One region of the Bradyrhizobium sp. ISRA464 genome, then DNA from elsewhere that is predicted to be linked to it. Evidence: predicted binding sites of a transcription regulator. Region 1 holds the regulator's gene; the other holds the start of a gene.

The links. The regulator PhoB, encoded in region 1, activates phosphate uptake and scavenging genes when phosphate is short. The targets are predictions, from matches to a motif close to TGTCATNNANCTGTCAT.
Region 2: the regulator PhoB is predicted to act here: its motif matches at 2,764-2,780, upstream of MTX19_RS01935 (DUF2794 domain-containing protein).

What each region holds. Positions count from the first base shown of each region.
Region 1 covers NZ_CP094526.1:930,620-935,501, forward strand. Annotated here, with positions in the region: gene pstA (phosphate ABC transporter permease PstA) at 1-417, shown strand, start outside; gene pstB (phosphate ABC transporter ATP-binding protein PstB) at 414-1,232, shown strand; gene phoU (phosphate signaling complex protein PhoU) at 1,244-1,963, shown strand; gene phoB (phosphate regulon transcriptional regulator PhoB) at 2,022-2,732, shown strand; gene MTX19_RS04340 (GcrA family cell cycle regulator) at 2,831-3,343, opposite strand; gene MTX19_RS04345 (aspartate aminotransferase family protein) at 3,828-4,882, shown strand, end outside.
Region 2 covers NZ_CP094526.1:399,888-404,769, reverse strand. Annotated here, with positions in the region: gene MTX19_RS01950 (ABC transporter permease) at 1-540, shown strand, start outside; gene MTX19_RS01945 (Bax inhibitor-1/YccA family protein) at 776-1,567, shown strand; gene MTX19_RS01940 (GNAT family N-acetyltransferase) at 1,667-2,197, shown strand; gene MTX19_RS01935 (DUF2794 domain-containing protein) at 2,329-2,700, opposite strand; gene MTX19_RS01930 (DUF1223 domain-containing protein) at 3,272-4,033, opposite strand; gene acnA (aconitate hydratase AcnA) at 4,192-4,882, opposite strand, start outside.

The DNA of each region.
Region 1 (4,882 bases):
GCGCTCGCCGTGATCGTGATCCCGGTCGTGCTGCGCACCACCGAGGACATGCTGCTGCTGGTGCCCAACCCGCTGCGTGAGGCGGCTTCCGCGCTCGGCCTGCCGCGCTCGCTGGTGATCAAGCGGATCGCCTATCGTGCCGCCCGATCGGGTCTGATCACCGGCGTGCTGCTGGCCACCGCCCGCGTCGCCGGCGAAACCGCGCCGCTGCTGTTCACCGCGCTGTCGAACCAGTTCTTCAGCCTGAGCCTGACCAGCACGATGGCCAACCTGCCGGTGACCATCAACAACTTCGTGCAAAGCCCCTACGCCTACTGGAAGGAGTTGGCGTGGAGCGGTGCATTGCTCATCACCATCACCGTGCTCGCGCTCAACATTGGCGCGCGTATCCTCGGTGCCGAAAGGGCCGCAAAATGACCGAGCTTTCCGTTTCGACGACTGTCGCGAGCCACGTTCCCCAGGTGCCGCTTCCGGAGGCACCGCCGAAAGTCACGGTGCGCAACCTCAACTTCTATTACGGCGAGCACCACGCGCTGAAGAACATCAACCTGACGCTGGGCACCAACCGCGTCACGGCGTTCATCGGTCCGTCGGGCTGTGGCAAGTCGACGCTGCTGCGCATCTTCAACCGGATGTATGACCTCTATCCGGGCCAGCGTGCCGTCGGCCAGTTGATGCTGGACCAGACCAACATCCTCGACCCCAAGCTCGACCTCAACCTGTTGCGCGCGCGGGTCGGCATGGTGTTCCAGAAACCGACGCCGTTCCCGATGACGATCTACGAGAACATCGCCTTCGGCATCCGTCTCTACGAGAAGATCTCGAAGTCCGAGATGGACGACCGCGTCGAGAAGGCGCTGCGCGGCGGTGCGCTGTGGAACGAGGTCAAGGACAAGCTGAACGCTTCGGGCCTCTCGCTCTCGGGCGGACAGCAGCAGCGCCTGTGCATCGCCCGCACGGTCGCGGTGCGGCCCGAGGTGATCCTGTTCGACGAGCCGTGCTCGGCGCTCGACCCGATCTCGACCGCCAAGGTCGAGGAGCTGATCCAGGAATTGTCCGAGGACTACACGATCGCGATCGTCACCCACAACATGCAGCAGGCGGCGCGCGTGTCCGACAAGACCGCCTTCATGTATCTTGGCGAACTGATCGAGTTCGACGACACCAACAAGATCTTCACCTCGCCGAGCGATCGACGCACCCAGGACTACATCACCGGCCGGTTCGGCTGAGGAGACACGCGATGGCTTCTGAACATACCGCCAAGGCATTCGACAGCGATCTGCAGGAACTCACCCGCCTGGTCGCCGAGATGGGCGGCCTCGCCGAGCGCATGATCACCGAGTCCGTCGACGCGCTGATCCGCCGCGACGTCGCGCTCGGCAAGCGCGTCGTCGCCGCCGACGTCGAGATCGACGGTCTGCAGCGCATCATCGAGGAGCGCGCGGTGCTGACGATCGCGCGCCGCCAGCCGATGGCGATCGACCTGCGCGAGATCGTCGGCGCGATGCGGGTGGCCACGGATCTCGAGCGGATCGGTGACCTCGCCAAGAACATGGGCAAGCGCGTCGCGGCGCTGGAGAGCGATTTCCAGCCGCTGAAGCTGATCCGCGGCCTCGAGCACATGACCGACCTCGTGCTGTCGCAGGTCAAGTCGGTGCTCGACGCCTACGCCGCACACGACCTGCCGGCTGCGATGACCGTCTGGAAAGGCGACGAGGAGGTCGACGCGATCTGCACCTCGCTGTTCCGCGAACTGCTCACCTACATGATGGAGGACCCGCGCAACATCTCGTTCTGCATCCATCTGATGTTCTGTGCCAAGAACATCGAACGCATCGGCGACCACGCCACCAATATCGCCGAAACCGTGTTCTACATGATCGAAGGCCAGCAGATCACCGACAAGCGACCGAAGGGCGACATGACCACCTTTGCCACGACGGTGCCGGGCAACGGCTAGCTGAGGTGCTTGGTTCGCGTCCGGGCAACGGATCAACACAGAGAAAGAACATAGACCGATGAGCGCACGCATTCTGGTAGTCGAAGACGAGGAAGCGCTGACGACGTTGTTGCGCTACAACCTCGACGCGGAAGGCTACGACGTCGAAACGGTCGGGCGCGGCGACGATGCCGACACAAGGCTGAAGGAGCGTATTCCCGATCTCGTGGTGCTTGACTGGATGCTGCCGGGCCTTTCCGGCATCGAATTGTGCCGCCGCCTGCGCGCGCGCCCCGAGACCAAGCAGCTTCCGATCATCATGCTGACCGCGCGCGGCGAGGAGAGCGAGCGGGTGCGCGGTCTCGCCACCGGCGCCGACGATTACATCGTCAAGCCGTTCTCGGTGCCGGAGCTGCTGGCGCGCGTGAAGGGCCTGTTGCGCCGCGCGAGCCCCGAGCGGCTCGCGACCGTGCTGACCTATGGCGACATCGAACTCGACCGCGAGAAGCGCCGCGTGGCGCGCTCGGGCCGTCCGATCGATCTCGGGCCGACCGAGTATCGCCTGCTCGAGTTCTTCCTCGAGCATCCCGGCCGCGTGTTCAGCCGCGAGCAGCTGCTCGACAGCGTCTGGGGCCGCGACATCTATATCGACGAGCGGACCGTCGACGTGCATATCGGCCGGCTGCGCAAGCTGCTCAATCCCGGCCGCGAGCAGGATCCGATCCGCACCGTGCGCGGCGCCGGCTATGCGCTGGACGACCGCTTCGCCAAGGCCGAGCCGCAGCAGTAAGCGTGAGTGTCGTCGCGGCGCCTGCCGGGACACATCACCAGACTCTGCAGGCATAAAAAATCCCCGCTTGCGCGGGGATTTCGTTTTATGAGCTGTGTTTACCGTGTCGGCGGTTTGTTGGCCGGGCGGCGCCGATCGGCGGCCGGCTGGTAGGCGACACGCGAGTGATGCGCGCAATAGGGCAGGCCGGTGAGCGCCTTGCCGCCGCAGAAGAAGAATTCGGGGCTCGAGGGGTCGCCGACCGGCCAGTGACACGTGGCCTCGCTCAGCTCGAGCAGCGACAGCCGCTGGCTCATCGGCACCACATTGTCATAGGCGACCGGATCCGGCTCCAGCTCGACCTCGAAGGCGTGCGCGAGCGCGGTGTTGCCGCGCGAGACCGGGCGCGCCACCCGCATCATGTGTTGGGCGGGACGGGCCTTGCGCTGCCGCGGGGCAGCCGTGGAGGGGGCCTTGGCACGGCCGGACAGGCCAAGCCGATGCACTTTGCCGATCACGGCGTTTCGCGTCACATTGCCGAGTTCCGCCGCAATCTGGCTGGCCGACAGGCCCGCCTCCCAGAGCTTCTTCAGCTGCTCGACGCGATCATCGGACCAGGTCAATACCGTCATCGCATTCTTCCCTTCGCCTTGCGCCGGCCAGACATTGGAGCGGCGCTGCGAGCCAAATCTGACAAATATCCCTGCGGTCAGAATCCCTTAGCCCTCGCCGGACGCGGTTTCGCGCCCGAACGTGTACGCAGAACGAAAGCTACTTAGAGGGTCCAATACTGCCGCACGAGATGTCGTATCCGACAGGCCAAACGCTACAATATGGCGTGACTCTGGCGCAAGAGTCCGCGGCAACGCGTCCACATGTTCCCACACTTATGCATTGCAATGAGGCTTTTCCACCTCACCGGAATGCACCGGATCGCGCGCGTTTCGCATTGCAGGAAGGTCACTTCGTGGCGATTGACAGCGACTGCCCGCAGCATACAATGTTCGCCACGTGCCGCCCGAAAAGGCGGCACGTTTTGTTTTCCGAAGCTGGCCGTTGCTGCGCTGGCGTCAAGGCACGCGGCAATTGTCGGCCTCAAACCCGTCAGTGATTGCCATGACCAATAGCGCCACGTCGCATCTGCTTCCCGTCTTCGCCAGGGTCGATCTCGGCTTCGAACGCGGCGAGGGCGCCTGGCTCATCGCAACCAACGGCGACCGCTACCTCGATTTCACGTCGGGTGTCGCGGTCAACGCGCTCGGGCACGCGCATCCGCATCTGGTCAAGGCGCTGCAGGAACAGGCGACCAAGCTCTGGCACATGTCGAACCTGTTCAAGAGCCCGGACGGCGAGGTGCTCGCCGCGCGGCTGTGCGAGCAGAGCTTTGCCGACTACGTGTTCTTCTGCAATTCCGGCGCGGAAGCGATGGAAGGCGTGATCAAGCTGGTCCGCCACTATCACTTCTCCAAGGGGCATCCCGAGCGCTACCGCATCATCACCTTCGAGGGCGCGTTCCATGGCCGCACGCTCGGAACGCTGGCCGCCACCGGTTCCGCCAAATATCTCGAGGGCTTCGGCCCGCCGATGGATGGTTTCGACCAGGTTCCGCACGGCGACATCGAGGCGGTGAAGAAGGCGATCGGGCCGCACACCGCCGGCATCCTGATCGAGCCGGTGCAGGGCGAGGGCGGCGTGCGTTCGGCGCCGCAAGCCTTCTTCAAGGCGTTGCGCCAGCTCTGCGACGAGCACGGCCTGTTGCTTGCGTTCGACGAGGTGCAGACCGGCATGGGCCGCACCGGCGAACTGTTCGCCTACAAGCGCGTCGGCGTGACGCCCGACGTGATGTCGCTTGCGAAGGCGCTCGGCGGCGGCTTCCCAATCGGCGCCGTGCTGGCGAGCGCAAAGGCCGCGGCTGGCATGGCGCCGGGTTCGCACGGCTCGACCTTCGGCGGCAATCCGCTGGCGGTGGCGGCGGCCAATGCCGTGCTCGACGTCATGCTCAAGCCTGGCTTCTTCGATCACGTGCAGAAGATGTCGTTGCTGCTCAAGCAGAAGCTCGCCTCGGCCGTCGACCGCTATCCCGGCGTGATTTCGGACGTGCGCGGCGAAGGCCTGTTGATCGGCGTCAAGGCCGTGGTGCCCTCGGGCGATCTCGTCACCGCGCTGCGTGA
Region 2 (4,882 bases), 530 kb from region 1:
GCACCGCACAGCCACGTCGCGACCTTGACGGAACCACATCCGGGCTCCGCCGATGACGCCCGCATCATCAAGCAGGTCGCCGACGCCTTCCCGATGGTGACGAGCGTGCGGGTCCGCGAGGCGCTGGAAACGATCGGCAGCGTGGTCAGCAACCTTGTGCTGGCGATCCGCGGCGCCAGCGCCGTGACGCTGATCTCCGCCATCCTGGTGCTGGGCGGAGCGCTCGCCGCCGGCCACCGCCACCGGGTCTACGACGCCGTCATCCTCAAGACGCTCGGCGCGACGCGGGCGCGACTGCTCGGCGCCTACGCGCTGGAGTACCTCTTGATCGGCTTTGCAACCGCCGCGTTCGGAGTCATCGCCGGCTCGATCGCGGCCTGGCTGATCGTCACGCGGCTGATGACGCTGAGCTTCATCTGGCAGGCCGGGAGCGCCATGCTGGTCGTGGTCGCCGCGCTCGTCGTCACCGTCGGATTGGGTTTGGCCGGAACACTGCTCGCACTCAATCAGAAACCCGCTTCGGTGCTGCGGAATTTGTGACAATATGTAGCAGCCGCTAACGGCGCTTTTCCCTATGAATGCCATATCAGAGCGACATTCAGCCGCGCGTGGAAGCTTGCGTCGGATGTGTTAATTTCCCACATACCAACCGGGTCGGATGATCGGTTTGATGACACGGAATTAATGTTCCGCAAACCGCGCCATCTGAGATAGATTTACGACCGGCGCCGCAAATCCCTTGCGCTCCACCGGGACCAACCACGGGAATTCGACCATGTCGGACCTAGACCGTAACTACGCTTCTCCTTTCGGCCGGGCCGCCGGGCGCATTGACGCTGCGGCCGTCGACGCCGGTCTGCGCGCCTACATGCTGCGCATCTACAACTACATGAGCATCGGCCTGGCCATCACCGGCCTCGCCGCGCTCGGAGTCTATATGGCTGCGGTGACCGGCGATCCGTCCGCCGCCGTCGCGAAGTTTGGCAGTGCCTATCTGACGCAGTTCGGCTACGCGATGTTCGTCAGCCCGCTGAAGTGGCTGTTCATCCTCGCCCCTCTGGTGATGGTGTTCGTCATCTCGGCCGGCATCAACCGCCTGGCACCCTCGACCGCCCAGATGCTGTTCTGGGTGTTCTCGGCGCTGATGGGCCTGTCGCTCTCGTCGATCTTCCTGGTGTACACACACACCTCGATCGTGCGCGTGTTCTTCATCACCGCAGCGACGTTCGGTGCGCTCAGCCTTTACGGCTACACCACCAAGCGTGACATGAGCGGCATGGGCTCGTTCCTGTTCATGGGCCTGATCGGCATCATCATCGCCAGCCTGGTCAACCTGTTCCTGGCGAGCTCAGCGCTGCAGTTCATCGTGTCGGTGGTCGGCGTGCTGGTGTTCGCGGGCCTCACCGCCTGGGATACCCAGCGGCTGAAGAACGACTACATCTACGGCTACGCCTCGCAGGGCGGCGCGATTGCAGAGCGCGCGGCGATCACCGGTGCACTCTCGCTCTACCTGAACTTCATCAACCTGTTCACGCTGCTCTTGCAGCTCCTCGGCCAGCGCGACTGACGCGCAACGCCGATCGGACAGATCGAAGCCCCGGCCCAACGGCCGGGGCTTTTCTTTTGCGCGGAGCAAAAATAGTGTCGCGCCATGTCCGATGCAGAAATGGCCCGAACAGAGGTCAGGCCCACCACCGAAGCCGACCTTCCCTCCATCACCGCGATCTATGAGCAGGCGGTGCGCTTCGGCACCGCCACGTTCGAGCTGATCCCGCCCGACCTCGCCGAGATGACCCGCCGCTACAGGGCGCTGATCGATGGCGGCTTTCCCTATTTCGTCGCCGTGCACGAGGGCCGCGTGGTCGGCTATGCCTATGCCGGCCCCTACCGGCCACGCCCCGCCTACCGCTTCACGGTCGAGAGCTCGGTCTATCTGGATCCTGCGGTCCATCGCCGCGGCGTCGGCCTGCAGCTGATGGAGCGCCTGATCGCCGAATGCACAGAGCGTGGCTTCCGGCAGATGATCGCCGTGATCGGCGATTCCGCCAATGCCGGCTCGATCGGCCTGCATCGCAGATGCGGTTTCCAGATGATCGGGACGCATCCCAGCCTCGGCCTGAAGTTCGGCCGCTGGCTCGACACCGTGATGATGCAGCGCGAACTCGGCGAAGGCGGCGCAACGGTGCCGGCGGATTAGACGAGCCGGGGGTATGGGATTCGGAGCCCGGATGAGCGTAGCGATATCCGGGGAAGTCGCATCCGCTTGGCGAGATCGTCCCCGGATGTCGCTACGCTCATCCGGGCTACAATAGCCGCGAATTGACGCGCCTAGACCAGCGCCAGCTTGCGGTCGATCACGAGCAGCACGCGCTCGAGCTCATGGCCGCGGCGCAGGATCAGGCCTGTCGCCGAGATCACGCTGTACATGCCCTGCTTGCGCGCGAGGCGCGGGTCCTTCTCGATCCGGTAGATCGGCACTTCGGAGGCTCGGCGAAACACCGAGAACACCGCACGGTCCTTCAGGAAGTCGATCGCGTAATCGCGCCACTCACCATCGGCGACCATGCGGCCATAGAGATTGAGGATGCGGTTGAGTTCAAGTCGATTGAATGTCACGCGGTTGGGCTGAGGGGCCGCAGCGGCGGGGCGCGCCACGGCGCGACTCCCGCTCGGATCTGTGTCCTCCGACATCAAACTCATCGAGCGCCTCCTGTCATCTCGGCGACGACCTTGTTCCGAAGGTCAGTGCCCCCTCTTCGGGATCGTCACGAGACTGACATGATCGCGCTAAGCGAGGGGCACCGCAAGGGGCCATTCTCGATGCAATCAGGCGGAAACCGTGTCGGAGCGCGACGGATTGTCCAAAAGACTGTCCAAAAAAGAGTCACAGGAACGTTAGAAGAATCATATTGCTGCCCCACTTCCGCCCATCGCCTGCCCCGCTGCTCTGCAAAAAGGAAGCCCTGCGTTGGCCCGGTCCTTTCGGTTCCGGATTCCTCAGCCCCCAGCCCCCCGGGGCCGTCGGGATCGGGCCTGTACGCAGGGGAGTTGATCCCCAACACTGGGCCAACGAAAGTTGGTCCTTTTTGTTTTTGGGCTTCCTCATGCGCGATCGAAACGAACGCGCAGCGTCTGACAGCCTTCGCCTCAACAGATTTCAGGATGGATATCGGTGCCGATGTCTCCGAGAAACGGCGCGCGTTAGCACTCGATCCGGAGGCCTGCGTTCACACAAAGCGTGACGCTGACCTCCGCGATAATGCTGTGCACCTTAATGCAGTGACGTGAACGCCGCACCGAGCATCGGGCCCGGCTTGTCGCGACTGCCATCCTGGACATACACCGCGGCAGCATCGACGCCGTCACGCGTGATGTTCTCCAGCGGCACGGTCCAGCTTCCTGACGAACCGTTCCAGTCGCCGACCTTCAGCAGATTGCGCACCACATTGTGGTAGGTGATCTCGCGGCCGCGATTCTCGCCGCGCCCGATCGAGATCGGCACCGATTTCGAGATCGAGCAGATCCAGACTTCACCACGCGATGCTGCCGGCGACTTGGACGCCGCCACCGAAACATTGATCTGCTTGCCCGTCAGCGTCATCGACACCGGCACGGACATCACGCCGGCGCTCTTGTCGGTGTCCTTGATCGCGCTCTCGATGGAGGCGCGATCGCTGCCGATCACATGCGCCGAGCCGTTGATCACGGCCTGCGGCGTGTAGACATCGCGATCGCCGCGCATATGCGAATAGGCTTTCTGACGTGCGCTGAAACGCGAATCGGCCAGCGTATCCTTCCAGCCGAGATAGTCCCAATAGTCGATCGGCATGCTCAGCGCGATGACGCTGGGATCTTTGGCAAGCTCACCGATGATCTTGTCCGCGGGCGGACAGGACGAGCATCCCTGCGAGGTGAAGAGTTCGACAACAGCACGCGGATCGGCGTGAGCGGGGCGGAGGATCGCGACGATTGCGCAGATACCAAGCGCGCTGGACCAGCGCGAGACACGATTATAGGCCATCATCGCTGTCATACTGCGAACCAGTCGTGATGATTTCCATCCGTATTTGTACGGAGCATGGAGTTGTCCCTGGACTGCGCGCCCCAAACGCGAGAAAGCGGCCTTTTCATAGGCCGCCTTCCTTTTAGCCGCTACTCACTAAGCAGTGAGCCATTGATCACAAATCCGCGTTAGGCGGCGAGTTTGCGCAGCACATAATGCAGAATGCCGCCGTTGCGGTAGTAGTCGAGCTCGTCGAGCGTATCGATACGGCAGAGCAGCGGGACCTCCTTCTTGGCGCCATCGTTTGAAGTGATCTCCGCGGTCAACGTCTGACGCGGCTTCAAATCACCCTGGAGCCCGCGGATCGTGACCTTCTCGTCGCCCTTCAGACCGAGCGAGGACCACGAGGTGCCCTCCTGGAAGGTGAGTGGAAGCACACCCATGCCGACCAGGTTCGAGCGATGGATGCGCTCGAAGCTCTGGCAGATCACCGCGCGCACGCCGAGCAGGCGGGTACCCTTCGCAGCCCAGTCGCGCGACGAGCCGTTGCCGTATTCGGCGCCGGCGAACACCACCAGCGGCACGCCGTCGTGCTGGTATTTCATCGCCGCGTGGTAGATCGGCATCTGCTCGCCGTCGGGCCAGTGCTTGGTCAATCCGCCTTCCGGAATATTTCCGTCGGCGCCCTTCAGCATGAAGTTCTTGATGCGGATGTTGGCGAAGGTGCCGCGCATCATCACTTCATGGTTGCCGCGGCGTGTGCCGTACTGGTTGAAGTCGGCGGGGCGCACCTGGTGTTCACTCAGGAACTTGCCGGCAGGCGAGGTCAGCTTGATCGAACCGGCCGGCGAGATGTGGTCGGTCGTGATCTTGTCGCCG